DNA from 2 places in the Sphingobium sp. WCS2017Hpa-17 genome. Region 1 is predicted to be linked to the other one. Evidence: riboswitches for the same ligand, from Rfam matches in the RefSeq annotation. Region 1 holds a riboswitch; the other holds the start of a gene.
What was found. Region 1 has a riboswitch for cobalamin ahead of cobO (cob(I)yrinic acid a,c-diamide adenosyltransferase). Riboswitches for the same ligand answer to the same signal wherever they lie in the genome.
Positions count from the first base shown of each region.

Region 1 (15,276 bases):
CGGGCACGCGCGTCGCTGCGCGGCGCGAAATCGGATCGCCTGCCGCAGACCAGCCTGGGCGCGTCCGAAACCTACAACCGCACCTCGGCGGCCCAATCCCTCCCCGGCCTCGATCGGGAAAATTGGGTCTTCGATAGCGGCCTCGACATCAGCTACGAAGTCGATTTGTTCGGTCGGGTGAAGCGCGGCGTGGAAGCGGCGCGCGGCGACTATGCCGCGGCACAGGCGGATGCCGACGGCGTGCGCGTGGCGGTGATCGCGGACACGGTGCGTGCCTATCTGGACGTCACCGCCACATCGGAACGGCTGGCGGTGGCGCAGCGCACGGTCGGCCTGCTCGACCAGTCGATCCGCATCACCGGCGCCCGGTTCGAGGCTGGCCGATCGGACCGGCTGGACGTCATCCGCGTGACGACGCTGCGCGACCAGCAGAAGGCGACGATCCCCGCGCTAGCGGCTGATCGCGATGCGGCTTTGTTCCGCCTTGCGACTCTGACAGGCCGCACGCCGCAGCAATTGCCCGACACGGTGCGTGCCGCGACCCGCACCCCACAATTGTCGCAGCCGATCCCGGTCGGTGACGGCCAAGCACTATTGGCACGGCGGCCCGACGTGCGGGCGGCGGAACGGCGGCTTGCGGCCGACACCGCGCGTATCGGCGTGGCGACGGCGGATCTCTATCCGCGCATCTCGCTGGGCGCCTCGGTCGGCAGCACGGCACTGGGCGGCGGCAATCTGTTCGGTGGCGGACCATTGAACTGGGTGCTGGGACCACTCATCAGTTGGGCCTTCCCCAATCAGGAGGCGATCCGTGCGCGCATCGGCGCGGCGAAGGCAGACGGCGATGCCTCGCTCGCCACGTTCGACGGCACGGTGTTGCAGGCACTGGAGGAAACGGAGCGTGCCTTGTCCGCCTATGCCCATGCGATCGAACGGGCGCAGACACTGAGTGCCGCGCGGGATGAAGCCGCCCGCGCCGCGCGGATCAGCCTGGCCCGGCAGCGGGAAGGGCAGATCGACTTCCTGACGGTGCTGGACGCGCAACGGACGCTGGCCAGCGCCGAGGCCGACCTGGCAACCGCGACCCGTGCGGTATCCTTCGCGCAGGTCGATCTGTTCCGCGCGCTGGGCGGTGGATGGGGTCAGGCTACGGCCTGACCCCGAACAGTATCAGGCCGAGGTCTTCGCCTTGCTCAGATCATAGCTGCCCAGACCCGGCTTGTAGCTTTTTTCATCAATGAACTGGCGGATGCCTTCCTTGCGGCCTTCGCTCTTGTCGTGGAAATTGGCGGCCTCCTGCATGCGGACCAGATAATCCTCGGCTTCGTCATAGGTCATGGTGCCCACGCGGCGGACGGCATCCTTGGCGAATTTCAGCGCCACCGGATTCTTCTTCAGCAGCATCTCGGCCACTTGCGTGGTGCGCGCCTTGAGTTGCTCCAGCGGGACACTTTCATTGACCAGCCGCATGGTCGCCGCCGCCTTGCCGTCGATCAGGTCGCCCGTCAGCGTCAGCCACATGGCGTCGCGCATCGGCAGCAGGTCGACCACCACCTTGGTCACGCCGCCGCCCGGCAAAATGCCCCAGTTGATCTCCGATAGTCCGAACTGCGCCTCATCCGCGCAGATGGCGAGGTCGCAGGCGAAAAGCGGACCGAAGCCGCCGCCGAAACACCAGCCATTGACCATCGCGATGGTCGGCTTCTGATACCAGCGCAGGCGGCGAAACCAGCCATAGCTTTCCGCCTGCGACTTGCGCACGCCGCGCAGGCCCAGCGCTTCGGTTTCGCGGAAATATTCCTTCAGGTCCATGCCCGCCGACCAGGCCGTGCCTTCGCCGCCCAGCACCAGCACGCCGACATCGTCGCGATATTCCAGTTCGTCCAGCACCTCCATCATGCGCCGGTTGAGCGTCGGGCTCATCGCGTTGCGCTTGGCGGGGCGGGCGAAATTCACCCAGGCGATGCGGTTTTCGACATGTACCGAAACGACGTCCTGCTCATCCATGATCCTGCTCCTGCAATATGTATCATTGGCATACAATCTGATGCGTTATGCAGGCAAGCGCTTTTTACAGCCTCGCTTGACAAGCGGGCCGCCTGTTCAGATAATAACGATCGTTATTAAAAAACGCCGGCTCGACCGGCGGAGTGAGGTGGGATGAATGAGAAGGGCCAGATAGCGCCGGCCACCATCGCGGCCTTTGCCGCGATCGTCGGCAAGGATCATGTCTTCTTCGCGGAGGAGGATCAGGCGAGCTATCAGGATAAATTCGCGATCGACGATGCCCGCCACCATCCCGCCGGCGCAGTCGCGCCCGCCAGCGTGGAGGAGATTCAGGCGATCGTCCGCATCGCCGCCGAACGCGGCATTGCCCTCTGGCCGATCAGCCGGGGCAAGAATCTGGGCTATGGCGGGTCTGCCCCGGTGCTGGCGGGATCGGTTGTCCTCGACCTCAGCCGCATGAAGAAGATCGACTATGACGAAGCGAACGGCACGGTGCTGCTGGAGCCGGGCGTCGGCTTCTACGATCTCTACGATTTCCTGAAATCCAAGGGCATGAAGCACTGGCTGTCGGTGCCCGGCAATAGCTGGGGATCGGTGGTCGGCAACGCGCTGGATCGCGGCATGGGCTATACTCCCTATGGCGAACATGCGACCCGCATCTGCGGCATAGAGGCGGTGATGGCCGACGGCCTGGTCGTGAGGACCGGCATGGGCGCGCTGGATGGCGCGCCGACATGGCAACTCTATCGCTTCGGCTTTGGCCCCGGCTGGGACCAGATGTTCGTCCAGTCTAATTTCGGTATCGTCACCAAGATGGGCCTGTGGCTGATGCCAGCGCCGGAATCGCTGATGGGCATGGATCTGGAGTTTGAGCGGCCAGAGGATCTGGGACCGCTGATCGACGCGATCGCGCCGCTCCGTCGCGAAGGGCTGTTGCAGCAGTCGCCGACCATCGGCAACTGGCTGCGCGCCGCCGCCGTGGTCACGACCCGCGACCAGTGGACCGACAAGCCCGGCGCGCTGCCCGACGATGTGATCGCGGCGATCCGCAAGAAATTCAATGTCGGATGGTGGGGCGTCAGCCTGCGCCTCTACGGCCGGGAATCGGTCAACAAGGCGGCGTACGCCATTCTGGAGCAGGAACTGGGTAAGCTGAAGCCTATGTCGCTGCGTCCCACGACATGGAAGACCGGCGAACCGCTGGAGGCCACCGGCTGGACCGGCACGCCGCTCACCATGCCGATGCAGAATGCCAACTGGCATGGCGGGCGGGGCGGACATATCGGCTTCTCGCCTATATTGCCGCAATCGGGCGCGGCGGCGCAGGCGCAGTTCCAGCGCACTTACGCCCGCTACAAGGAGTATGGCATGGATTATCAGGCCAGCTTCGCCTTTGGCGAGCGCCACCTCATCAACGTCAATGCCGTGCTGATCAACAAGGATGACCCGGATCTGATGGGCCGGGTCGATCCCTTCCTCAAACATCTGATCGCCGACGCGAAGGCGCAGGGGTACGGCGAATATCGCACCCATCTCGACTATATGGACGCGGTTGCAGGCACCTATGATTATAACAAGGGCGCACTGGGGCAACTCAACCGCAAGGTGAAGGACGCGCTCGATCCCAAGGGGGTGATCGCGCCGGGCAAGAGCGGCATCTGGCCCAGCAGCCATGCAGGAGGGCAGGGCTGATGCGCCGGGGGATGATCGCGCTGGCGGGCGCCGCGCTGATATTGGCCGGGTCCGCCTGTGGCCGCGCGAGCGAGGCGCCGAAGGAAGCGCCCAAGGGGCCACCACCCTTGCCAGCGCCTGAAACCCTCTCGTCGCGTCCTGCTGCGGGGCCGGGCGAGAAACTGTATCTGGCGAAATGCGCCATGTGCCATGGGCCGGGTGGCATGGGAACGGGGCTGCTGGCGCGCCGTACCGACCAGCCCTTGCTGGAAAAGCGCACCGACCTGACCGCCGACTATGTGGTGCAGGCCGCGCGCATGGGCATCGGCAACATGCCCGCCATCCCGCGCGGCGAAGTGAGCGACGCCGACCTGCAACTGATCGCGGAGCATCTGGCGAAGGGAGCCAAGCCATGAGCGGCCTGTCGCGGCGGGGCTTTCTGGCAAGTGTTGCGGTGGCTTCGGCTGCGCTGGCGGGCGGACGGGTGGAGGCAGCAACAGTGCCGCTGCTGCTGCATGATCCTGAACTGCCGGCTGGTCGCCGTTTCGCCACTCGCGCGCATTATCTGGGCGGGCAGGCCGTGGCGATCGAGGGTGACCGGGTGCGGCAGATGCAGGCCCTGCTCGCTTCTGCACCGGCAGCGATCTTCGGCGTTACCCGGAGGAGTGACGAACTGCTGATCGGGGAGATTGCGGCCGAAGCGGGCTATCGCCGCATGGCGTTGGTGCGTCATGGCAATGGGCCTATGATGGCTAATTGTGCGTCGGACGGCGCCAGCATTGCTAAGCTGGCGCAGCTCTCCGATGCGGCCTGGCCAGAAGCCTTTGCTGAACTCGCGTTGGACAAAATGGGCCGATGCGCCGTCCCACCTGACAGCAAGATGATGCCCGCGCTTAGTTGGGTGATGATCCGCCGTTAATTCAAGACTCCGTTCGGGCTGAGCCTGTCGAAGCCCTGTCCTTCTTTCTCACATGAGTAGAGAAAAACAGTCCTTCGACAGGCTCAGGACGAACGGCCCTTATATACCAAATTATCGCCGAATAATCAGCGAATCCGGTCGTTTGCGCGGCACCCACTCCCCGCGTCCGGGGAAATTCTTCAGCACCTCGCCATCCCACAGTCGCACCGTGCGGCGATGGAAGCGCCACTGGCCGTCCGCGCCCTTCACCGCATGATCGTCATACCAGCCGGCAAAGCGCAGCAGATAGGGCGGCTCGCCCTCGCACTCCGTCACGAAGGCGAAGGAGCGCATCGTGCAACTGCCATCATCCTGCGCGGTATATTGAGTCTGGGTCACATGATGCTGGCGCCCCGGAAAGCCCGGCGCATTGCGATAATGTTCCGCGATGCCGCGAATCCCTTCATGCCCTTCCCAGATGTCGGGATCATCGAACACCTCCTCCACCATACGCGCGTCGGGTGTGAAGCAGGCGACCAGCCCGTCGACATCGCCGGTATCGAGCGCCCAGCTATAGGCGGCGATCAGGTCTTGCAGCGCGATCCTGTCCTCGATCGGAAGGGAAGGCATGATAGTCACTCTCCTGTGTTTCTATGGCTTGACGCGATAATAACATTCGTTACGATTATCTGCAACAAGACGACAGATGATGCAAGCGAGAGGACGCATGGGGAAGATCATCATTTCAGGCGCTTCGGGATCGTTCGGCCGGGCGGCAGCGGAACTGCTGCTGGAAACGGTCGCGCCGCAGGATGCGATATTGCTGACCCGTACCCCGGCCAAGCTGGCCGACCTCGCCGCGCGCGGGGCCGACGTTCGCTTCGCCGATTTCGACGATCCTGCCAGCCTGCCCGCTGCCATGGCCGATGGCGAAAGGATGCTGCTGATCAGCACCGCCCGCGTCGGCACCCGTGTCGGCCAGCATCGGAACGCTGTCGAGGCGGCGGTCGCGGCCGGTGTCCGCCACATCGTCTACACCTCGATCATCGCCGCCGATCAGCCCGGCAATCCCGCGATCGTGAAGAATGACCATCGCGCGACCGAGGAGATTATCGAAGCCTCCGGCGCGGCCTGGACCCATTTGCGCGATAGCCAATATGCCGAGGCGATTGCCGGCCCGATGACGATCCCCGCTTTGATGTTCGGCGGTAAGCCCGACAATTGCGGCGATGGCCCGGTCGCTTTCGTCAGCCGTGACGATTGCGTCGCAACCGCCGTGGGCGTGCTGACCCAGCCGGGGCACGAGAATAAAGCCTATGTCCTGACCGGCCCCGACCTCATCACCATCCCGCAGGCGATGGCGCTGGCCAGCGAACTGGCCGGCAAGCCGATCGTGGTCGAAGCGGTCGATGACGAGGCGATGTTCGCCTATTTCGATTCGCTCGGCGCGCCGCGCCACGCCTCCGACATCATTCCCGACGGCCCGATCCCCTGGTCCAGCGATGATATGGTCACCTTCGGCCAGTCGATCCGCGAAGGCTATTTCGCGCAGAAAACCGACTGGGTTGAGAAGATCACCGGCCGCAAGCCCAAAAGCCTGCGCGACGTGATGCTGGCGCACAAGGAAAGCTGGCCCCTGTGAAAAAAGCATTGCTGATATTGGCCGGCCTGCTGGCACTGACCAGTTGCACCGGTCGCGGACCGGGCGGCGCCAGCGGGGCCGGCGATGACTGGCCCTATACCGGTGGCGACGTGTGGGGCAGCCATCATTCGCGCCTGACCGATATCGACAAGGATAATGTCGGCAAGCTCGGCCTCGCCTGGTCCTATGACCTCAACACCAACCGCGTGCAGGAAGCGACGCCGGTGGTGGTCGATGGGGTGATGTACACCAGCGGCAATCTCGGCCGCGTCTACGCGCTCGACGCGGCGACCGGCAAGCCGCTCTGGACCTTCGAGCCGGAGGTGGACATGCAGGCGAACCGATCCGCCTGCTGTGATCAGGCCAATCGCGGCGTCGCCGTCGCCAATGGCAAGGTGATGGTCGGCGCGCTCGACGGCATGCTTTACGCGCTCGACGCGAAGAACGGCAAAGTCCTGTGGAAAGTCGATACGGTGGTCGATCACAGCCGCGGCTACACCAGCACCGGCGCGCCCGAAGTGGCGGGCGACGTCGTCATCCTCGGCAATGCCGGCGCGGAATATGACACGCGCGGCTATGTCACCGCCTATCGCATCGCCGACGGCGCGCAGGCCTGGCGCTTCTACACCGTGCCGCATGACCCGGCGAAGGGACCGCAGGAAGACAAGGCGCTCGACGCCGCGCTCAAGACCTGGGACGCCAAGAGCCGCTGGGATATCGGCGGCGGCGGCACCGTCTGGGACGCGATCAACTATGATCCCAAGTTCGGCACTGTCTATATCGGCGTCGGCAATGGCGGCCCCTATTCGATAGCCACGCGCTCGCCCAAGGGCGGCACCAATCTCTATCTCTCCTCCATCGTCGCGCTCGACGCAAAGAGCGGCGCGGTCAAATGGCATTATCAGGAAACGCCCGGCGACAGCTGGGACTTCACCGCCACCCAGCCGATGGTGCTGACGGAGATGGAAGTGGACGGGCAGGTTCGCCCGGTCATTCTCCATTCGCCAAAGAACGGCTACCTCTTCGTGCTGGACCGCGAAACCGGCAAGCCGCTACGCGTCAATCCTCTGGTGCGGACCAACTGGACCAAAGGCTTCGACAAGGACGGCGTCCCGCAGATGACGCCGGACCGCACCGATTTCTGGAACAGCCCGCGCCTTATTTTCCCCGCCTCTGCGGGCGCGCGCAACTGGTATCCGGCCGCCTATGATGCGGAGCGCAAAAGCTATTTCGCCCATGTGCTGGACATGGGTAACCTCATGTTCACCGTGCCCCCCGGCACCCCGGCGGAAGCGCGCCGGCCCAAGGCGCTCAACGTCCAGACGACGCTGATCTTCACCCCGCAATTGCAGGCCGTGCTGCCCACTTTGCCGCCCGCGATCCGGGAGCAGGTGGAAAAGCTGCCCGAAATGCAATGGGTGAAGGACAAGCCCTACAGCAGTGAGTTACGCGCCATCGACCCGCTGACCGGCAAGGCGCGCTGGTCGGTTCCGACCGAGGGCTGGCAGGACCGGATGGGCATGCTCTCCACCGCGTCGGGCCTGATCGTCCATGGCACGATCGGTGGCAAGCTGGTCGTCCGTGATGCCGACACCGGCAAGCTGATCAAGTCCATCGACACCGGCAGCGCGATCATGGCCGCGCCCATGACCTATCGCGTGAAGGGCGTGCAATATGTTGCGGTCGCGGCCGGCTTTGGCGGCGGTGGCTGGGGTTATGTGCCGCGCTATTCGGCCGCCTATCGCAACGGCAATGCCAACCGCATACTGGTGTTCAAGCTGGACGGCGGAGCGGTGTCGCAGCCCACGCCTCTGCCGCCGCTGGAACCGGCCGAGGCGCCACCCGCGCAAAAGCCCGGCGTCACGCCCGCGACCATCGCGAAAGGGCAGGTGCTCTTCTTCCAGAATTGCGCCATCTGCCACAGCAACCAGCTACGCTCCACCGCGCCGGACCTGCGCCGGATGCAGCCGGGCACGCATGATGTCTTCAATCAGATCGTACGCGAAGGGCTGCTGCTGCCCAACGGCATGCCGCGCTGGGACGACCTGCTGAGCGTCGAAGATGTCGACGCCATCCATGCCTGGCTGATCGCGGAGCAGGGGCCGCTGCGGGAGCGCGAACTCAAGCTGAAAGCCGCCGGCAAGCCGATCGACGCGCCCAGCGCCGCCATCATGTCCAATTTCTAGGAACGATCATGGAAGATACCGACATCATCGTCGTGGGCGGCGGATCGGCCGGGTCCGCGATGACCGGGCGGCTGGCCGAAGCGGGTCTGTCCGTCACTCTGATCGAGGCGGGCGGGACCGACCGGCATATGCGATCGCGCATCCCCGCGCTCACCAGCGCCATCGTCCAGAACCCCGCCTATGACTGGTGCCATCAGGTCGAGCCGGACCCATCGCTGGGCGGCCGGGCGGATATCTGGCCGGCGGGCAAGATGCTGGGCGGCGGCAGTGCCCTCAACGGCATGATGTTCATTCGCGGCCATCGCTGGGACTATGACGAATGGGCGCGACGGGGCGCGGCGGGATGGGACTATGAATCAGTCCTGCCCTATTTCCGGCGCATGGAGGATAATGAGCGCGGCGCCGACACATGGCGCGGCACCGGCGGTCCGATCGCCGTGTCGGAGGGGCGCGCGCGCTATCCCATCACCGACCAGTGGATCGCGGCGGCGCAGGCGGCGGGCATCCCCCGATCGCCCGACCTCAACGGCGAACAGGCCGAAGGCGTCGATTATGTGCAGGTGTCGCAGCGCAAAGGCGAACGTTGTTCGGCGGCGCGGGGCTACCTCCACGACCGGCGCGGCGGCAAGGCGCCGACGATTCTGCTGGAAGCGCAATTGCTGCGCATCCTGATCGAGGACGGTCGCGCGGTCGGCATCGTCTATTGGCAGGACGGCGTCGAAAAGACGCTGCGCGCCCGCCATGGCGTGGTGCTGAGCGCCGGGGCGATGAACACGCCGCGCCTGCTGATGCTGTCGGGCATCGGCCCGGCCGATCATCTGCGGACCCATGGCATCTCTGTGGTCCGCGACCTGCCCGGCGTCGGCGCCAATCTTCAGGACCATGTCGGCACCCATGTGGTCAATGAAGTCGATGTGCGGACGCTCAACAGCGATGCGCAGGGGCTGCGCGGCGCTTGGCAGCTTTTGCGCTACGCCCTTGCTAGGCGCGGCGCGCTGACCACCGCGATCGGCCATGCCCAGGCCTTCGTGAAGAGCAGGCCGGATCTGCCCGCGCCCAATCTCCAGATCAGCTTCGCCGCCTTCGCCTTCGACTTCGATGAGCAGGGGCGGCTGATGCTACGCAAGACGCCGTCCGTCTCCACTTTGGTTGGGCTCATGCGGCCCAGCCATCGCGGGCGGATCAGTCTGCGGTCCGCCGATCCGTTCGCGCCGCCGAAAATCGAGCATCGCCAGCTCGGCAGCGACGATGATATCGACCAGATCGTGGAAGGCATCGGCATCGCCCGCGCTATCCTCAATGAGACAGCGATTGCGACACATATAAAGGCCGAATTGCGCCCCGGCGCGGCGCTGACCGATCCGGAGCAATTGCGCGGCTATGTCCGCATGGCGTCGATCCCGCTCTACCATCCGGTCGGCACGGCGAAGATCGGTCGGGCAGACGATCCGCAGGCGGTGGTCGATGCCGATCTTGCTGTCATCGGCGTGGATGGCTTGTGGGTGGCGGATGCCTCCGTCATGCCGACCCTGCCGGCTGGCAACACCAATGCCACCGCCATCATGATCGGCGACAAGGGCGCGGACCATGTGCTGAAAAAGCTGCGTCGCAACTGAGCGGCTGGCGACGGGCGGGCAGCTTTGCCACAAGGCGGTCATGAAACTGAGTCGTGATGCCATCGTCGATGAAGCGATCGCCCTGTTGCAGGAAGAGGGGCTGGAGGCGGTGTCGCTACGCAATGTCGCGGCGCGCTTGGACGCGAAAGCGCCCTCGCTCGCCCGCCATGTCGGCGACAAGCAGAGCCTTCTGGCACTGATGTCGGCGCGCCTGTTCGGGGCAGTGATCGATGCGCTACCGCCCTGCACCGGCTGGCGCGACTGGGTGATGGCCTTCGGGCGCGGCCTGTGGCGCAAACAGCAGGCGACCCGCGATGCGGCGCCTTTGATTGCCATGGCGCCGCTGGATGCGGATGCGATGGCGGCCATGGCGGACCGGTTGCGGGCACAGGTGCAGGGCGTCGGCCTGCCGGTCGATCGCGGCATGCTGCTCCAGTCGGCGGTGCAGGCGCTGGTGACCGGCTGGACCGGCTTCGCCACCGGGGCGCAGGGGGTAGCGATCGGCCGGATCGTCCCGATCGAGGCGGCGGTGGAGGAAAGCCTGGCGGCGCTGGTGCGGGGCTTTGCCGAAACGCTGGACCCGGCCGACCCGCCGCGATAAGTCCGGCGGCGAAGGCTGTGCCTTCGACCGCGTCGGTGCCCGCAAGGGCTTGAAAGGGAATATGGTGCGGCCGCCTGCGGCCCAATCCATGGCTGTCCCTGCAACTGTAAGCGGCGAGCCACCGGGCCATCATGCCATTGGGAGCGGTCCCGAGAAGGCGGTCCGGCCGGCGACGACCCGCAAGCCAGGAGACCTGCCGGCGCGGGTCGCTCTTGCCCCGGCCCAGGGACTGGCCCGGACACGGTTCTTCCGTTCGAGCGGCATGGAAAGCGGCGTCGCGGCCATCCCGGCCGCGCGCCCTGTCGACGGGAGCAAGGCAGATGGAAGAGCAGGATCAGATCAACGCCCGGCATAATGAGAAGGCTCGCAAGCGGCAGGCCTTCATGCAGGCCAAGATCGCGGAGAAGACGGATGAGAAAGGACTGCTGATCGTCCATACCGGCAAGGGCAAGGGCAAGTCGACCGCCGCCTTCGGCCTCGCCTGCCGGGCGCTCGGCCATGGCATGAAGGTGGGCATCGTTCAGTTCATCAAGGGCGGCTGGGCGACGGGGGAAAAGGCGGTCTATGCCGCCTTCCCCGGTCAGGTCGATCATCGGGTGATGGGGGAAGGCTTCACCTGGGACACGCAGGATCGCGCCCGCGACATCGCCTGGGCGGAGGCCGGCTGGGCAGAAGTGCAGCGCATGATCGCCGATCCCAGCTATGCCATGGTGATCGCGGACGAACTCAATATCGTGCTGCGCTACAAATATCTGGCGGTCGAGGATGTCGTCGCCGGGTTGATGGATCGCGACCCGATGAAACATGTCGTCGTGACCGGCCGCAACGCGCCCGATGCCCTGATCGAGGCGGCCGATCTGGTGACCGACATGGTGCAGGTGAAGCATCATTTTCACGCCGGGATCAAGGCGCAGCGGGGCATCGAATTTTGACGGTGGCGCTGGGGCGCGGCCTGATCGTCGGTGCCCCGGCATCGGGTGTCGGCAAGACCATGGTGACGATCGGGCTGCAACGCGCCTTTGCCGATTGGGGCCTTGCGGTACAGGGCGCCAAATGCGGGCCGGATTATATCGACCCGGCCTTTCATGCGGCTGCGGCCGGGCGACCCTCGATCAATCTGGATGGCTTTGCCATGGCGCCGGCGATGCTGCGCGGATTGGCCGCGCACGTCGCATCGACTGTCCAACTCGTTGTCGCAGAAGGGGCGATGGGCCTTTACGATGGCGCGCGGGCGCAGGACCGGTCGGGTGCTTCGGCTGATGTCGCGCGCCTGCTTGGCTGGCCGATGCTGCTGGTGGTCGATGCCCGTGCGGCCGCGCAGACGGTGGCGGCCGTCGCGCATGGCTGCGCCACCTTTCCCGGCGCGCCCGCCATTGCCGGAGTGATCGCCAACCGGGTCGCCAGCCCGCGCCATCGGCAGATGGTCGAGGATGGCTTTGCCCGTATCGGCCTGCCCCTGCTCGGTGCGATTTCCACCGATGACGGGCTGGCCATGCCGTCCCGCCATCTGGGTCTGGTGCAGGCGGACGAGACGGACGCGCTGGAATCGCGGATCAGCGCGATCACGGAACGGGTGGCGGCCCAATGCGATCTCGATGCGGTCTTCGCGGCGGCCGGTGCGACGGCGGATCGGCCGATGCAGCCGCCCGGCATCCGGCCGCCGGGGCAGCGGATCGCCATCGCCCGCGACGCGGCCTTCAGCTTCTTCTATCCGCATATGGCGCATTGGTGGCGGGCGGCCGGCGCGGAGTTGCACTTCTTTTCCCCGCTGGCCGACGAAGCACCGCCTGCCGATTGCGATGCCTGCTGGCTACCGGGCGGCTATCCCGAACTCCATGCCGGGCGGATCGCGGCCAATCGGCGATTTCTCGATGGCCTGCGGGCCTTTGGCCAGACACGCCCGATCCATGGCGAATGTGGTGGCTATATGGTGCTGGGCCGTGTGCTGGAGGATGGCGAGGGCATGATGCATGCGATGGCGGGCCTGCTGCCGGTTGAGACAAGCTTTGCCCGCCGGCGCATGACATTGGGCTATCGGCGGGCGCGGTTGCGGCAGGACAGCCGCTTCGCCCGTGCCGGGCAGGAACTGCTGGGTCATGAATTCCATTATGTCAGCATCACCGCGAGCGAGGGTGAAGCGCTGGCCGACATGGCCGACGCAGAGGGGCAGGCGATCGCGCCGGCGGGCCACCGGGTGGGCCATGTGACGGGTGGCTTCTTCCACTTGATCGCCTGATCCAACTGGATTAGGGCCGCGGCTGCGTCAGGTTCCCCGCAAGGGGATCAAAAGGGAACGGGGTTCAAGACCCCGGCTGCCCCTGCAACTGTGAGCGGCGAGCCATCGAGGCACAGGCCATTGGGATGCGTATCCCGAGAAGGCGCTTCGAAACGGCATGGACCCGCAAGCCAGGAGACCTGCCTGTCGCGGTCGTTCTTCGTCCGGACAGGGTGCGCCGGTCGAACGAGGATATCCTCGCGCAACGACAAGCTGACCGTGCGGATTCGCACGGCGGGGATGTCGTGCGCGCTGGCGTTCGGCATCGCTGTCGCGTCGCGTCCGCCCGGTCCTGTCTATGACTGGGGGGATTATCATGCACTGGATTTCAAAGAGCGGACTTTTCATTCTGGCCGGCCTGTCCACGCCGGCACTGGCCGACGATGCGAGCGAGGTGATCGTCACCGCCCTGCGCCAGCCGCAGGCGATCGAGCAGGTGGCGTCGAGCGTCACCGTGCTGGACAAGGCTGCGATCGACGCGGCGCAGGCGCTGACGGTGTCGGATCTGCTGATCCGCACGCCTGGCATCAGCTTCACCCGCAATGGCGGCTACGGCACGTCGACGTCGATCCGCATCCGCGGCGCGGAAGGGGACCAGACCGTGCTGGTGGTCGACGGCGTCAAGCTGGCCGATCCGTCCTCGACCGGTGGCGGCTATAATTTTGCCACCCTGATGACCGGCGACATCGACCGGATCGAGATTTTGCGCGGTCCGCAATCCATCCTGTGGGGCAGCCAGGCGATCGGCGGAGTCGTCAATGTCGTGACCGCGCGGGCCGAAAAGCCGATCGAAGGCAGCTTCGATATCGAGGCGGGATCGCGCGACACCGTCAGCGCCCGCGCCGGATTGGGCGGCCGGCAGGGGGCGATCGACTGGCAACTCGCCGGCAGCCGCTTCACCACGGAGGGCATTTCCGCGATCAGCCCGCGCTTCGGCGGCAAGGAGAAGGACGGCTATACCAATAGCACACTCAACGGCCGGCTGGGCGTTGCGCTGGCGCCGGGCGTGTCGGTCGATGTGCGCGGCTATTATGCCAAGGGGCGCACGGACATCGACAGTGCCGGCAGCGTGCCGGACAGCCCGGAATATTCGCAGACCGAGGAATGGATCGGCTATGCCGGCCTCAATGCCGACCTGTTCGGCGGGGCACTGCACAATCGCCTCTCCTTCAGCCGCAGCGAGACGCTGCGCGACAATATCAACCCCGCGCGCAAGCTGCGCCAATTGAGCTTCGCCGCCAAGGGCGAGACGAACCGCTACGAATATCAGGGTGTGCTGACGGTCGCGCCGGGCTGGACCGCGACCTTTGGCGCGGAGCGGGAGGAGCAGCGGATGCGCACCGCTTCGCCCTCCGACAGTCTGGCCGCCTATGCGACGATCCATGGCTCGGCGGATATCGACAGCCTCTATGCGCAACTGAATGTCGAGCCGCTGTCCGGGCTGACGCTCAATGGCGGCGTGCGCTACGATCATCATTCGACCTTCGGCGGCAACACCGTGTTGGGTGCGGGCGCGGCCTGGGCGCTGGCCAAGGACAGTATGATCCTGCGCGCCAGCTATGGCGAGGGATTCAAGGCGCCGACCCTGTACCAGCTCTACAGCGACTATGGAAACACGGCGCTGGTGCCGGAAAAATCGCATGGCTGGGATGCGGGCATCGAACAACATCTGTTCGACCATGCCTTGATCCTGTCGGCGACCTGGTTCGATCGCAGCACCGACAATCTCATCACCTATAATGGCTGCCCGACCACCAACCGCCCTGCGCTCTGCTACGCGCCGGGCACGACCACGCCACGCTTTGGCTATTATGCCAATGTCCAGCGCAGCGAGGCGCACGGGCTTGAACTGGCCGGGGTCGCCCATGTCGGCCGGTTGACGATCGACGGCAATTATAGCTGGGTGTCGGCGGAGGACCGGTCGCCCGGCCTCAACTTTGGCAACCAGTTGGCCAGACGTCCGCGCCATGCCGCCAATGGCACGCTGCGCTACGACTGGACCTTCGGCCTCAGCACGACTGTGGCGGTCCGCTGGTCGGGCAAGGCGCTGGACACGGCGCGCACCAGCACGACCGTCGCGCCGTTCGTGAACGATGCCTACACGCTGGTCGATCTCCGCGCCGAAATGCCGGTGCTGGGCAAGCTGACCCTGTTCGGTCGGGTCGAAAATCTGTTTGACGAATATTATGAGACGGCCCGCCGCTACGGCCAGTTGGGCCGCAGCATTCATGCCGGCCTGCGGGCGCGGTTCTGATCCAGACGGACAACCCCTATGACAAGGAGCGAATGACCATGCAGAGCCTATCCCCTGCCGCCGCCCGCCATCTATGGGTGGGACTGATGACACTGGCCAGCACCGTGACGACGCTGGCGCTGGCCT
Region 1 covers NZ_JAVTIV010000002.1:123,925-139,200, forward strand. Annotated here, with positions in the region: gene RQH62_RS04890 (efflux transporter outer membrane subunit) at 1-1,158, shown strand, start outside; gene RQH62_RS04895 (p-hydroxycinnamoyl CoA hydratase/lyase) at 1,171-2,007, opposite strand; gene RQH62_RS04900 (FAD-binding oxidoreductase) at 2,161-3,699, shown strand; gene RQH62_RS04905 (cytochrome c) at 3,699-4,094, shown strand; gene RQH62_RS04910 (hypothetical protein) at 4,091-4,597, shown strand; gene RQH62_RS04915 (nuclear transport factor 2 family protein) at 4,709-5,206, opposite strand; gene RQH62_RS04920 (NAD(P)H-binding protein) at 5,304-6,218, shown strand; gene RQH62_RS04925 (PQQ-dependent dehydrogenase, methanol/ethanol family) at 6,215-8,404, shown strand; gene RQH62_RS04930 (GMC family oxidoreductase N-terminal domain-containing protein) at 8,413-10,020, shown strand; gene RQH62_RS04935 (TetR family transcriptional regulator) at 10,061-10,621, shown strand; cobalamin riboswitch at 10,638-10,837, shown strand; gene cobO (cob(I)yrinic acid a,c-diamide adenosyltransferase) at 10,942-11,553, shown strand; gene RQH62_RS04945 (cobyrinate a,c-diamide synthase) at 11,556-12,857, shown strand; cobalamin riboswitch at 12,870-13,059, shown strand; gene RQH62_RS04950 (TonB-dependent receptor domain-containing protein) at 13,213-15,150, shown strand; gene RQH62_RS04955 (hypothetical protein) at 15,189-15,276, shown strand, end outside.

Region 2 (15,276 bases), on a different contig from region 1:
AGTTGTCCGCCGTGCGCGGCTTCCTGAATTTCGTCGGCGGCGACGATGCCCGCGTACCGCATCTCAAAGGCCCACGGGTCAAGCGTGGCCTCCCCCGCCCCGTCTCCCCCGACGAAGCGATCGCGCTGGCCGCCGACATCGCCGAAACCGCCCGCGACGGCTGGATCGGCGCGCGCGACTGGGCGGTGCTGCTGCTGCTCTATGGCGCGGGCCTGCGCATCGGGGAGGCGCTGGGGCTGCACGGCGATATCCTGCCGCTATCCGACACGCTGCGCGTCACCGGCAAGCGCAACAAAACCCGCATCGTGCCGCTGCTGCCGCAGGTGCGCGACGCGATCACCGCCTATCTCTCCTTAAGCCCCTATCCGCCCGCCCGCAACGAACCGCTGTTTCGCGGCGCGCGCGGCGGGCCGCTCTCTCCCGCGCTCATCCGCCGCGCGGTGCAGGGTGCGCGCGGGCGCCTCGGCCTGTCGGACCGCACCACGCCCCATGCGCTGCGCCACAGTTTCGCGACCCATTTGCTGGGGCGCGGCGCGGACCTGCGCTCCCTTCAGGAACTGCTCGGCCATGCCAGCCTGTCTTCGACCCAAATCTACACGCAAGTCGATGCTGCCCATCTGCTCGACATCTACCGCAACGCCCATCCCCGCGCCTGAAATCGCCTTATATCGGCCTTAATCCCCCGCCAGCCTGCGGCTGCCTCGACCCGAAGGGGAATGCGATGATGCTGCGTCTGATACTGGCTTTGCAGAGCGTGGGTGCGGCCGACATTCCCGCCGACTTCGACCTTCAGAAAGTCAAACCGTCCCCCGACGCAAACGCCATCGTCGTTACCGCCCGCCGCCAGAGCCAGCGGGTCGATAACGATCCTGATCCATTGAATACCGAACCACCGCTCGGCCGTGCGGAAATGGGGCTGTTCGGCAAAGTGAAGGGCAATGTCCATGTCGAAAGCCAGTCCATGGCCAACGGCACCACCTCCCAACGGGTCATGGTGGGGGTAAAGATCCCCTTCTAGCCCTTGGGCCGCCAGGTCGCGAGCCGCCACAGATAGATGAGCACCGCCCCGATGACGCAGGCGGTCGCGGCCGGGCCGACATAATGGTCGATGTTGCGGAAATTCTGCCCCAGCACATAGCCGGCATAGGCCAGGATGACGTTCCAGATCAGCGCGCCCCCGGTGGTCCACAACAGGAAGCGGACATGCCCCATGCGGAACAGCCCGGCGGGCAGCGATATCATCGTGCGGAACGCCGGCATGAAGCGGAAGACGAAAACGACGACCTGCCCATATTTGCCGAACAGCCGGTCCAGCGCCTCGACATCCCGCCATTCCAGCGTAGCCCAGCGGCCATAGCGATCAACCAGCGGCTTCAGCCGACCAAAGCCCAGCACATGGCCGACCAGATACCAGAAATAATTGCCGATGGTGGTGCCGATCGTGCCCGCCAGCAGCAGCCATTCCATCGCCATCCGCCCCTGCCCGACGCGGATGCCGCCAATCCCCATGATCAGTTCGGACGGGATCGGCGGAAAGACATTTTCGAGGATCATCAGCAGGAAGATCCCCCAATATCCGCCCGCATCGATCAGGCGGAGCACCCAATCGGTCATCGACCCCGCCTCTTCCCACACCCCGTCATCCCAGCGAAGGCTGGGATCTCACTTTTCTTACTCTTGTCGCCAGCAGAAGAGAGATGCCAGCTTTCGCTGGCATGACGGACGGCACACATCAGATCAAGCCGCCGCCCGTGCCGCCAATCGCGCGTCGATCGCATCCCAGATCAGGCCGCCCGTGTCGGTGCCGTCGAACGCATCGATCGACACGATCCCCGTCGGCGACGTCACGTTGATTTCCGTCAGCCATTCGCCGCCGATCACGTCGATCCCCACGAACAGCAACCCGCGCGCCTTCAATTCCGGGCCAAGCGCGGCGCAAATCTCGCGCTCCTTCTCCGTGAGCACGGTCTTCGCAGCCGATCCGCCCACGGCCAGGTTCGACCGGATTTCGCCCTTGCCCGGAATACGGTTCACCGCGCCCGCAACTTCGCCGTCGATCAGCACGATCCGCTTGTCGCCTTCCGCGACGCCGGGGATGAAGGCCTGCACCATGAAGGGTTCGACCCATGAGGCGTTGAACAGTTCCACGAGCGACGACAGGTTCGCCCCATTGCTGCCGACATGGAATACGGCCACGCCGCCATTGCCATAGAGCGGCTTCACCACGATCTCGCCATGCTCGACCAGGAACGCCTTCACCTGCGTCAGATCGCGGGTAATCATCGTCGGTGGCATGAAGCGCGCATAATCCAGCACGAACAGCTTTTCGGGCGCATTGCGGACGCTGGCCGGATCGTTCACCACCAGAGTCTCGTCCTGCACCCGCTCCAGCAGATGCGTGGCGGTGATGTAGCTGAGGTCGAAGGGCGGGTCCTGCCGCATCCACACGACATCGACGTCCCGACCCAGATCCAGCACTTCCCAGTCGCCGAACGCGAAATGGTCGCCCTGCACCTTCTGCACTTTCACCGGCCGCGCCTTCGCCAGCACGCGGCCATCGCGGAAGGTCAGGTCCGGCGCCAGATAATGATAGAGCTTATGCCCCCGCGCCTGCGCCGCCAGCATGATGTGAAAGGTCGAATCGCCCCCGATCTTGATCCCCTCCATCGGGTCCATCTGCACGGCAATGGTCAGGGGGTTGAGTATGGTCATGCGCGCGACTTCCTTCCATATCCGTTCGTGCTGAGTAGGAACTGAGCGAAGCCGAAGTCCCGTATCGAAGCACCATGCGGCACTCACCCTTCGATACGACCCTTCGACTACGCTCAGGGTCTACTCAGGGCGAACGGGGAGTGGGATCATCACCCCCCATGCCAGACGTTCGCCAGATGGCGTGGCGCGCGGCCCGGCGCAAGGAGGATGACGTCGATTCGCATATCGTCGCCCGGTTTCGCCAGATCATGCCACAATATTTCCGCCGCCGCTGCGACCCGCGCCAGCCGCCGCTCATCAATCGCCAGATCGAGGTCCGCCCCGCTCCCCCGCGCCTTCACCTCGACGAAGGCGATCATGCTGCCTCGCCGCGCGACCAGATCGACCTCGCCCGCCGGCGTCCGCATGCGGCGGCCCAGAATCTGCCAGCCTTTCAGGCGCAGCCACCAGGCGGCGATGCGTTCGCCCTGCCGCCCGCGCTTCTCCGCCTGTTGTTTGCTCATTCCTCGGCTTCCGCGGCCTTCAATTCCGTCGCCCGGTCGTAGAGCGTCCGCCGGTCCAGCCCCAGCTTCTTGGCGACCTCGCCCGCCGCCTTCGATACCGGCAACCGCGTCAGCGCCTCCAGCAAGGCCGCATCGGCATCCTCCGCGCTGGCCGGGGGCGCTTCTCCGGGCGGGCCGACGGTCACAACGATTTCCCCCTTGGGCGGCGCATCGGCGTAACGGGCGGACAATTCGGTCAGCGTCCCCGTCGCCGTCTCCTCGAACGTCTTGCTGATTTCCCGGCTCACTGCCGCCTCCCGGTCGCCCAGATGCGCGGCCATCGACGCCAGACTGTCCGACAGGCGCGGCCCGCTTTCATAGAAGACCAAAGTGGCCCGCAGCGCCGCCACCTCGTCCAGCACATCACCCCGTGCCTTCGCCTTGCTCGGCAAAAACCCCATGAACAGGAAACGGTCGGTCGGCAGGCCCGACAGCGTCAGCGCCGCGATCGCCGCACTGGGTCCGGGCAGGGTCGTGATCTTCCGCCCCGCCGCCCGCGCATCGCGCACCAGCTTATATCCCGGATCGGAAATCAGCGGCGTCCCCGCATCGGACAGCAAAGCCACCGATTCGCTCGCCATACGCTCGATCAGCCGTTGCCGCACATTTTCGGCGCTATGATCATGATAGGGGACCATCGGCCGGTCGGACCCGGCGTGGCGCAACAACCGCGCGCTCACCCGTGTATCTTCCACGGCGACCACATCGGCCAGCCGAAGTACCTCTGCGCCGCGCGGCGTAAGGTCACCAAGGTTGCCGATTGGCCCCGCAACGATATAAAGCCCGGGTTCAAGCCCTGAAGGTTCAGTTTCCATAAGGACGCCAGATGACAGAGACGGATGCCCCCCGGCAAGCAAACATGTTCGCCGCCGCAAAAAGGGGCGCACGGATCGCCTTCATGGGGGCGGCGCTGTTCCTGGCCGCCTGTCAGTCGATCGTGCCGAAGGGACCGGGACCAGTCGCGCCTACCGGTCCCGCCCAGCCGACCGGCCCGGAAGTGGTGCAGGGCCTGCCGACCGACACGGCCCGCCATCGCGTCGCTTTGCTGGTGCCGATGACCGGCACCAATGCGGGCGTGGGTCAGTCGATCGCCAACGCCACCACGCTGGCGCTGCTGGATACCAAGACCGATCGCGTCCGCATCACCACCTATGACACCGCGCTGGGCGCGGCGGCCGCCGTCAACAAGGCGCTGGCCGACGGCAACCGCCTGATCCTTGGCCCCCTGCTGGCGGAGGATGCCCGCATCATCGGGCCGATCGCGGCGCGCGCCAATGTGCCGGTCGTCAGCTTCTCCAACGATGCCAGCATCGCGGGCAGCGGCGTCTATGTGCTGGGCTACAACACCGCCCAGTCGATCGACCGCGTCGTCGATTATGCCAAGGGCAAGGGCCTGACCCGTTTCGGCGCGCTGGTGCCGCGCGGCGTCTATGGCGAACGGGCCGGCAACGCGATGCTGCGCGCGGTCGAGCAGGCCGGCGGTACCGTCGTGTCGATGCAGACCTTCGACCGATCGCCCGCCTCCATCACGGCAGCGGTGAAGAAATTGCAGGCTTCGTCCAGCTACGACGCTCTCCTGATCGCGGACAGCGGCCGTGTCGCGTTGCAGGTCGCCCCGATCGTGCGCAAAAATGGCGGTGCCACTGCGCGCCTGCTGGGCACCGAATTGTGGAATACCGACACCGCGCTCGCGGCAAGTCCCGTACTGCGTGGCGCCTGGTTCGCCAGCGTGTCGGACACGCTCTACCGCCAGCTCGCCAACAAATATCGCGCCCGCTACGGCAGCGCGCCCTTCCGCCTGTCCTCGCTCGGCTATGACTCGGTGCTGCTGACGGTCCGCATCGCGCAGGACTGGAAGCCCGGCACACCCTTCCCGGCGGCCCGCCTGCGCGATGCCGGCGGTTTCTCCGGCATCGACGGCGCCTTCCGCTTCAACCGCGCGGGTGTTGCCGAACGCGCGCTGGAAGTCGGCGAAGTCGGCGCCGGCGCCATCAGCGTGATCGACCCGGCCCCGCGCAGCTTCGGCGAGTAAGACTATCTTCCCCCGCAAGGGGGAGGATCAGCGAACCCGCCCCATCGGCAGGATCAGCGGCACATCCCCGTTCCGCTCGATCCGCGCGGTCACGCCATAGACGCGCGCCAGCATGTCGGGCGTCAGCACATCCATCGGCGCGCCGTCAGCCACCAGCGCGCCACCGTCCATCAGCAGCAGCCGGTCGCAATAGCGCGCCGCCATGCTGAGATCGTGCAACACCGTCACCACCAATGCCCCGCCCCGTGCCTCGGTCCGCAGCAGGTCCATCACGTCGATCTGATGCCCCGGATCGAGCGCAGCGAGCGGCTCGTCGGCGATCAGCGCCCGTGCACCCACCGCCAGCGCCCGCGCCAGCAGCACCCGCGCCCGTTCTCCGCCGGACAATTCGGTCGCGACCCGGCCCTTCAGGTGCAGCACATCGGCCCGCGCCATCGCCGCCTCGACCAAGGCCTCATCCTCCGCCGACAGGCGCGACAGCGGCCCCAGATGCGGCAACCGCCCCAGCGCGACCAGCCGCTCGACACCCAGCGGCCAGTGCAGCGTCTGGCCCTGCGGCAGATAGGCGACCGACCGCGCGATCGTCTGCCGGTCCAGCCCGACGATATCGCGCCCATCGATCCGCACCTGCCCAGCCTCCGGCTTCGCCAGCCCCAGCAGCGCCCGGATCAACGTCGACTTGCCCGCGCCATTGGGGCCGATCACACCCACCAGCGTCCCCGGCGTCATCGTCACGCTAACGTCCCGTACCGCTGCATGGCGCCCCAGCCGCACCGACAGCCCGTCCGCAACGATCGTCACCATAGCCGCCGCTCCCGCATCAGATGGACAAGAAAGACCGGCACGCCCAGCAAGGCCGTCACCACCCCCAGCTTGAGTTCATTGGTGGTCGGGATCAGCCGCACACCGACATCCGCCAGCGTCAGCAACGCCGCCCCGCCCAGCAGCGACGGCAACAGCACGGCCGATGGCGACCGGTCGGTCAGCGGCCGGACCAGATGCGGCACGATCAGGCCGACAAAGCCGATCGCGCCCGACACCGCCACCGCGCCGCCCACGCCGATCGCCACGCCCAGCATCATCCGCACCCGCGCCGCGGTCAGGTTCACGCCCAGCGCCTGCGCGCCTTCCTCCCCCAACGTCAGCGCATCCAGCGTCCGCCCGTCCGCGACCAGCAAGGCCACCCCCACCGCCACGCAGGGCAGCGCGATCCAGACATGGCCATAGCTGCGATTTTCCAGGCTCCCCATCAGCCAGCTCATAATCTCCATCGCGGCGAAGGGATTGGGCGACAGGTTGAGCGCCAGGCTGGTCCCCGCCGTCGTCAACGTCGCCATGGCGATCCCCGCCAGGATCAGCGTCAGCGGGCTTTCCGCCGATCCCGACAGCAGGAACAGGATCAGGATGGCGGCCATTCCCGCCGCGATCGCCAGCGCAGGCAGCGCCAGCGGATGCAGTTCCGCCAGCCCGAAATAGAGCGCGCACACCGCGCCCAGCGCCGCTGCATTGGACGCGCCCAGCACGCCCGGCTCAGCCAGCGGATTGCGCAGATAGCCCTGCAACGCTGCGCCGCCCACCCCCAGCATCGCGCCGACGATCAGGCCCAGCAGCATACGCGGCAGCCGCAGGTCCAGGATGATGGCCCGCGCCACAGCATCGCCGCCGCCCGTCAGCACCGCGCCGATTCGCGCCGGGCTGATCGGCACCGCGCCTAGCAGGATGGAGGCAAAGGCCGCAGCGGCCACCAGCAGCGACAGGCCGGGAATCAATAAGGAATGATAACGGCGCGCGCTCATGGCTTGCCTCCTTGCCTGCGCTTGATAAGGCGATGGGGATGATCGGCAGGATGATGTTCGCGGCGCTCGGCGCCTTCGCGCTGACCGGCGCGGCCGCACCTACGCAACATCCTCGGCGCATCGTGTCGCTCAACGTCTGCGCCGATCAATATCTGCTCGCTCTGGCCGATCCGGGGCAGGTCGCCGCGCTCAGCAGCAACGCCCGCGACCCGTCCCTGTCGGCGGCGGCGGACAAGGTGCGCGGCCTGCGCACGCTGCGCCGCCCTTCGGAGGAAGTGCTGGCGATCCAGCCGGACCTGATCCTGGGCTTCCCGATCGGCGAGAATAAGGTCGCTGGAGTTCCACCGGGCAACTGGCGCACGCTCGGCCTGGCCAGCGCGGAAAGCTATGGCGCTATCCTCGACCAGATCCGGCAGGTCGCGCGCGCCATCGGTCATGTCGATCGGGGAGAGGCGCTGATCGCGCGCATGAACCGCGACCTCGCCACTCTGCCGCGCTCCACGCGCGCTGGCGTCGCGGCCTATTATCAGCGGCGCGGCTATATGACCGGCACCGGCACGCTGATCGACGATCTCATGCACCGCGCCGGTCTCACCAATCTCGCCGCCCGGCTCGGCAAGCCCGCGTTGGCGCAGGTATCGCTGGAGGAAATGGTCGCCGCCCGCCCCGACTGGCTGATCGTGGAAAGCGCGACCGACCGGGTGGTCGATCAGGGCACGGAGATGCTGCACCATCCCGCGCTGCGCACCATCCCGCGCATCAGCCTGCCGCAAAGCTGGACCGTCTGCGGCGGCCCCGCCTATGTGCAGGCGGCAAAGGCCATCACGGCGCGCCTGAACGCGCCGCGCTGACCCCGGCCAGCAGTCCTCAGAAGCGAACACGCACGCCGCCATAGGCAGCGCGACCATAGGTGCCATAACCATAGGCCGTCTGGTAATTCTCATCGGTCAGATTGTCGACGCGACCATAGACTTCCAGATGTTCGCCCACAGGGAAGGACGCGCGCACGCCGGCCAGCGCATAGCCGTCGAGCCGGCGGGTGTTCGCTGCATTGTCGAAACTGTCGCCGACCATCGTGATGGTCGCACCGGTGGACAGGCCGAACGGCCAGACATAGTCGGCCGACACGCTCACCGCATCGGCGGCACGGCGGGCCAGACGGTTGCCGAAATTGGCCGATCCGGCCGACCGGTCGCGCGCATCGACATAGCTGTAGGCGGCGGTCACGGTCAGCGCATCCACCGGCTTCAGCGCGATCGACGCTTCCACGCCCTTGGCGCGGGTGCGGTCGATATTATTGTATCGGCCGAACGGCGGCAACGAAGCATCATAATTGATCTGATCAGTCGTATCGCGCCGGAAAGCCGTAACCGACAATGTGGCCCGCCCATCGTCCAGCATCTGGTCAAAGCCAATATCATAGCTTTTCGACCGCTCTGGACGCAGCGCTGCATTGCCATAGTCACTGTACAACTGGAACAGCGACGGCGCCTTGAATCCCTCGCCATAGCTCAGCCGCACATTGGTCGCGCCGCCATTGGGCGAATAATTGGCGTTGGCGCCGACGGTGGTCGCGCCACCGAACTGGCTATGATCGTCATGGCGCAGACCGCCGGTAACGGCGAGGCCGGTGAAGGGCTTCACGATCGCCAGCGCATAGACGCTGTCGATGTTGATCTTCACGCTCGTCGTGCTAAAGGCGTCGTAATAATCATAGTCCGGCCGCTCATGCTCGTAACCGAAGACCAGCTTGGCCTGATCGACCGGCGCATAGACGCCTTCATATTCGAAGCGCAAATTGGTGCCGCTATAGCCATAATCGACCGCCGCGCCGCGCGCCGAATAATAGTCGCGATCGTTACGCATCCAGGTGACGGCCGCCCGATTGGTCAGCTTGCCATCCAGCAGCGCCAGATTGATACCGGCATAGCCGACATATTGGTCGGAAATCGCGACTTCGGGCGTATCGGCCAGCACATAGGTCGGCGCGGGGAAGCCATCCACGTCCAGATCTGCATGGATATAGTAACCGCGCAGGTCGAGGCTCAAATTATCCGAGAAGGTCAGCTTCAACCGAGCGTTCGCGGCAATATTCTCAGTACCGTCCCGCTCCGTGCCATTGGCCGCCGACGAGATGCCATCGGTGCGGAAATAGGCCGCGCCGATGCCGCCCGACGCGATGCCGGCGGTGCCGGACACGTCCGCCTTGGCGCTGAACGTATCGCTATAGCCATATTCGGCCGAAGCATTGGCGCCGAAGCCCTCGGCCGGCACGCCGGTCATGATGTTGACCACGCCGCCGATCGCCTGGCTGCCATGCACCACCGAGTTGGACCCGCGCAGCACCTCGATCCGGCGGATATTGCCGGTCAGCAGCGGTCCGAAATCATACCCGTCGCCAATGCCGCTGGGATCGTTGACCTTCACCCCATCGATCAGCACCAGCGTCTGCGTCGTTTCCGCGCCGCGCAGCGACACGCCTGTCTGCGCGCCGACGGTGCCGTTGCGGTTGAACCGCACGCCCGGCGTCGTCGCCAGCAGGTCGACCACGTCGATCGCCTGCCGCGTCCTGATCGTGTCCGCGTCGATGATCGTGATCGCCTGTCCGACCTCGTCACGCGACTGCTCGATGCCAGCAGCGGTCACAACGATCTCGTCATCCGTCTGCGCAAAGGCGGAATTCGCGGCCATCAAAGCCACGAGCGAAAGTCCATATTTCAACATTTATTGCCCCTACAGCGTCAAAGCGACGTCGGCAGGGGCGTCCGCCCGAAAGCGGTCGGGTGTTGGAGGGATGACGCCATATCCCGTCCGCAGCCCGATGCGGCCCCGGCCGCATGGCGTCGCTCGACGGAAAAACCACCGTGCCCCGACCATCCCCTGGACCAAAGCAAAAGCGACCAAGCGCCGGCCGGTCTCCTGGCTCGCGGGTCACAGCATGATGCACACCTTCCCGGATTGCTCCAGTGGCTGCCCTTTTGGGGCCAGTGCATCGCGCTATCCGCTTACAGTTGCAGGGACAGCCGTGGATTAAGGCGCTTGTGACGCCCGCACCACATTCCCGATTAACCCGTTTCCGGGCACCGGCGCGATCATGTTGCAGGAAAGCCAAGCCTCCCCACGCCGCGCGCCATAAGGGAAAGCGGGGACGCTGCCAAGCGGGCGCCGGTTTAGATCCTGCCGCTGTGTCCCCGTTGCAACAGCGCGTCGGATCGCGCCAGCACGACCAGCGGCAATCCCGCCGCCTCGGCCCGTTCCGCCGCCAGTCGGGTCGGCGCGGAGATAGTGACCAGCAGCGGGCAATCGGCCAGCACCGCCTTCTCCACCAGTTCATAGGAGCAACGCGAAGACAGCAGCGCAAAACCGCCGTCCCAGTCCGCACCCATCCGCGCCATCGCCCCGATCAGCTTATCGAACGCATTGTGCCGCCCGACATCCTCCCGCGCCAGCCGGATCGCGCCGTCCGCGCCGACCCAGGCCGCCGCATGCGCCGCGCCGGTCGCGCCATTCAACGGCTGATGTTCGCGTAAGCCATCCAGCGCGCGGAATATGGCCGCCCGGTCCGCCCGCGACGTTGCGGTCACATGCGGCAAAGGCCGGATCGCCTGCTCCAGATTCTCGATCCCGCACAGCCCGCAGGAGGAATCCGACGCGCGATACCGCACCCGCTCCAGCAGCCCATCGGTGCGATGCGGCGGCAATGTCGCGCGGGCGATGATCCCTGCGCCCGTATCATGCACATCGACGTCCAGCAGCGCATCGTCCCGGCCGACCAGCCGTTCGGCCAGGCTGAATCCCTGTACCAGATCGCCGATATCGGTCGGCGTCGCCATCAGCACGGCATAGCCCGCGCCATTATATTCGATCGCGACCGGCACTTCCTGCGCCAGCGGCCGATCGACCACCTGCGTCGCGCCATCGGGCGTCAGGCGATCGAATGTCAGGGGGCTGGCGGCGGCATCATCCATGATCACGGCCTAGCGGCAGACGGCATCCCGCTCAACCAGCGTCGCAATGCCCCGCCTCATCCACCGCATTGAACTGCGCCGCATCGACATCGGGGGCCGGCCTGCCCTGCGCCATCCGGGCCACGGCGGCGGCAACCATCGGCGAAAGCCGTTCAGGCTGCTCCTTCGCCATGGCGACAATCTGTGCCTTCATCCGCGGATCCCAGAAGCGGGTCAGATGTTCGGCGAGCGCTTCCGTCGCCTTCTCTTCGCCCATCATCGCCATGTTGCGGGCGATCTGGTGCGCCATATAGACGAGCCGGTCCGTGGTGGACATGGCATGACTGTCCTCACTCATATGCCCCGCCTATTCCGCCGCTTCCAGTGGCGCGATGCGGCGACTATTGCGCGCCTGCTGCGCATAATCCTGTTGCCAGTCGCTCGGACCGTTGGACGCCATCACCTGCACCGCTGTCACCTTATATTCGGGGCAATTGGTGGCCCAGTCCGAATAGTCGGTGGTGATGACATTGGCCTGCGTTTCGGGATGGTGGAAGGTCGTATAGACCACGCCCGGCGCCACCCTTTCGGTCACCAGCACCCGCAGCGTCGTCTCTCCCGCCCGGCTGCGCAGCGTCACCCAGTCGCCATCCTTCAGGCCCCGGTTGTCGGCATCGCTCGGGTGCATTTCCAGCCGGTCCTCCGGATGCCAGGCAGTATTGGCCGTCCGCCGCGTCTGCGCGCCGACATTATAATGGGACAATATACGCCCGGTGGTCAGGAGCAACGGGAAGCGCGGCCCGGTCTTCTCGTCGGTCGGCACATAGTCGGTGACGACGAATTTGCCCTTCCCCCGGACGAAGCCGTCAATGTGCATGGTCGGCGTGCCGTCCGGCGCGGCGTCATTGGCCGGCCATTGCAGCGATCCTTCCGCCTCCAGCCGGTCATAATGCACGCCGGCAAAGGTCGGCGTGAGCGCCGCAATCTCATCCATGATCTGCGACGGATGGCTATAATGCCAGTCCAGCCCCATGGCCTGCGCCACCAGCTGCACGATCTCCCAGTCCGCATAGCCATTGAGCGGCGCCATCACCTTGCGCACGCGCTGGATGCGCCGCTCGGCATTGGTGAAGGTGCCATCCTTCTCCAGAAAGGTCGATCCGGGCAGGAAGATATGCGCATAATTCGCGGTTTCGTTGAGGAACAGATCCTGCACCACCACGCATTCCATCGCCGCCAGCCCCGCCGCGACATGGTGCGTATTGGGGTCGGACTGGAGAATATCCTCACCCTGCACGAACAGCCCCTTGAACGTGCCATCGGTCGCGGCGTCCAGCATATTGGGGATGCGCAGCCCCGGTTCCGCGTCCAGCGCAACGCCCCATGTCCGCTCGAACAGCCCGCGCGTGACATCGTCCGACACATGGCGATAACCGCTGAACTCATGCGGGAAGCTGCCCATGTCGCAGGCACCCTGCACATTATTCTGCCCCCGCAGCGGGTTCACGCCCACGCCTTCGCGCCCGACATTGCCTGTCGCCATCGCGAGGTTGGCGATGGCCATGACGGTCGAGGAGCCTTGGCTATGTTCGGTGACGCCCAGCCCATAATAGATCGCGCCATTGCCCCCGGTGGCATAGAGCCGCGCGGCCGCCCGCACATCCTGCGCCTTCACGCCCGTCAGCGGCTCGATCGCCTCGGGCGAGCGCGCGGGTTCCGACACGAACTCCGCCCAGTCCTGGAACTCGTCCCAGTCGCACCGTTCCCGGATGAAGGCTTCGTCATATAGCTTCTCGGTCACGACCACATGGGCGATCGCCGTCAGCATCGCGACATTGGTGCCGGGCCGCAGCGGCAGATGATGTTCCGCCGCAATGTGAGGCGACTGGACCAGATCGGTGCGGCGCGGATCGATGACGATCAGCTTCGCGCCCTGCCGCAGCCTTTTCTTCATGCGGCTGGCGAACACCGGATGGCCATCGGTCGGATTGGCACCGATGACGAGGATGACGTCCGCCTGCATCACGCTGTCGAAATCCTGCGTCCCCGCCGACGTGCCGAAGGTCTGGCTCAGGCCATAGCCGGTCGGCGAGTGGCAGACGCGCGCGCAGGTATCGACATTATTATTGCCGAACCCCTGCCGGATCAATTTTTGAACCAGAAAGGTTTCTTCGTTGGTGCAGCGGCTCGACGTGATCCCACCGATCGAGCGGGTGCCATATCTCCTCTGTATCCGCCGGAACTCGCTCGCGGTATGGGCGATCGCCTCGTCCCACGACACTTCGCGCCACGGTTCGCTCACCGACGCGCGGATCATAGGATTGAGGATACGGTCCTGATGCTGGGCATAGCCCCAGGCGAAGCGCCCCTTGACGCAGCTATGACCGCGATTGGCCTTGCCGTCCTTCCACGGCACCATCCGCACCAGTTCTTCGCCCCGCATTTCCGCGCGGAAGGTGCAACCAACCCCGCAATAGGCGCAGGTGGTGACGACGGCGCGGTCGGGCGTGCCCGTCTCCACCACCTTCTTCTCAATCAGCGACGCGGTCGGACAGGCCTGCACGCACGCCCCGCAGGACACGCATTCCGACCCCAGAAAATCCTCGCCCTGCGACGGCGAAACCTTAGACTCGAACCCTTTACTCTCGATCGTCAGCGCGAAGGTGCCCTGCACCTCCTCGCACGCCCGCACGCAGCGCGAACAGACGATGCACTTGCTGGGATCGAAATCGAAATAGGGGTTCGACTGGTCCTTCGCCTGCCCCATATTGGTCGCGCCATCATAGCCATAGCGCACATCGCGGAGGCCCACGGCCCCGGCCTGATCCTGCAATTCGCAGTCACCATTGGCGCCGCAGGTCAGGCAATCGAGCGGATGATCGGAAATATAGAGCTCCATCACCCCGCGCCGCAGCTGTTTCAGCCGGTCGGTCTGGGTGCGCACCACCATGCCTTCGGCGACCGGCGTGGTGCAGGATGCGGGATAGCCGTTGCGCCCCTCCACCTCGACCAGACAGAGACGGCAGGAACCGAAACTCTCGACACTGTCGGTGGCGCAGAGTTTCGGTATGGAACCGCCCAGCAAGGACGCCGCGCGCATGATGCTGGTGCCTTCGGGCAAGGTCACGCTCTGCCCATCAATGGTCAGGGTGACGCTCTTGCCGGTGGCGAGCGCGGGCGGCGTGCCATGGTCGGTTTCGCGGGAAAAGCTCATTCCGCGGCCTCCTTCACGGGCGCATCCGCGCCGAAATCCTCAGGAAAATAGTCGAGCGCGCTCAGCACCGGATAGGGTGTGAAGCCCCCCAGCGCGCAGAGCGACCCATATTTCATCGTATCGGCCAGATCGCGCAAAAGACTGGTCTGCGCGTCAATCGACACGTCGATCCGATCGGGAGAGCGGGAATAGAGCGCCTTGCCCAACACCCCGTCATCCCAGCGAAGGCTGGGATCTCTCTTTTCTTCAGCTCCCGGCCGCGCCCCGATAATCCGATCCATGATCTCCACCCCGCGCGTCGATCCGATCCGGCAGGGCGTACATTTGCCGCAGCTTTCCGCAGCACAAAATTCCATCGCAAAACGCGCCATATGCGCCATGTCGACACTATCGTCGAACACCGTGATACCCGCATGACCAATCAGCCCGCCCGCCTGCGCGAACGCCTCATAGTCGAAAGGCAGATGAAACATGCTCGGCGGAAAATAGGCGCCCAGCGGCCCGCCCACCTGCACCGCGCGCACCGGCCGGCCACTCGCCGTGCCGCCGCCAATCGCGTTTACCAGTTCGCCCAGCGTGATGCCGAAACCGATCTCGTACAGCCCGCCATGCCGCACATTGCCAGCCAGTTGCACCGGCATCGTCCCGCGCGACCGGCCGAAACCAACCGCCGCATAGGCATCCGCCCCCTCGGCCATGATGAACGGCACCGCCGCCAGCGACAGCACATTGTTGATGACGGTCGGCCGGCCGAACAGCCCCTGCAAGGCCGGCAGCGGCGGCTTGGCGCGCACCTGCCCACGCTTGCCCTCGATACTGTCGAGCAGCGCCGTCTCCTCGCCGCAGACATAGGCGCCCGCGCCCTCGCGCACCTCCAGCACGAACGGCGCGACCAGATGCGCCGACGCCTCGATCGCCGCCCGCATCGTCGCGATGCAGAACGGATATTCGGACCGGATATAGATATAGCCATGGCCCGCGCCGACTACATGGGCGGCGATCGCCATACCCTCGATCAGGCAGAAGGGGTCGC
Region 2 covers NZ_JAVTIV010000001.1:373,765-389,040, reverse strand. Annotated here, with positions in the region: gene RQH62_RS01770 (tyrosine recombinase XerC) at 1-656, shown strand, start outside; gene RQH62_RS01765 (hypothetical protein) at 722-1,018, shown strand; gene RQH62_RS01760 (DedA family protein) at 1,015-1,614, opposite strand; gene gshB (glutathione synthase) at 1,738-2,712, opposite strand; gene RQH62_RS01750 (YraN family protein) at 2,862-3,215, opposite strand; gene rsmI (16S rRNA (cytidine(1402)-2'-O)-methyltransferase) at 3,212-4,069, opposite strand; gene RQH62_RS01740 (penicillin-binding protein activator) at 4,081-5,286, shown strand; gene RQH62_RS01735 (ABC transporter ATP-binding protein) at 5,314-6,090, opposite strand; gene RQH62_RS01730 (iron ABC transporter permease) at 6,084-7,082, opposite strand; gene RQH62_RS01725 (ABC transporter substrate-binding protein) at 7,121-7,933, shown strand; gene RQH62_RS01720 (TonB-dependent receptor domain-containing protein) at 7,950-9,806, opposite strand; cobalamin riboswitch at 9,974-10,185, opposite strand; gene fdhD (formate dehydrogenase accessory sulfurtransferase FdhD) at 10,253-11,050, opposite strand; gene RQH62_RS01710 (formate dehydrogenase subunit delta) at 11,082-11,387, opposite strand; gene fdhF (formate dehydrogenase subunit alpha) at 11,397-14,243, opposite strand; gene RQH62_RS01700 (NADH-ubiquinone oxidoreductase-F iron-sulfur binding region domain-containing protein) at 14,240-15,276, opposite strand, start outside.
Region 2: linked by a shared signal. The riboswitch ahead of RQH62_RS01720 (TonB-dependent receptor domain-containing protein) and the one ahead of cobO (cob(I)yrinic acid a,c-diamide adenosyltransferase) in region 1 are both predicted to bind cobalamin.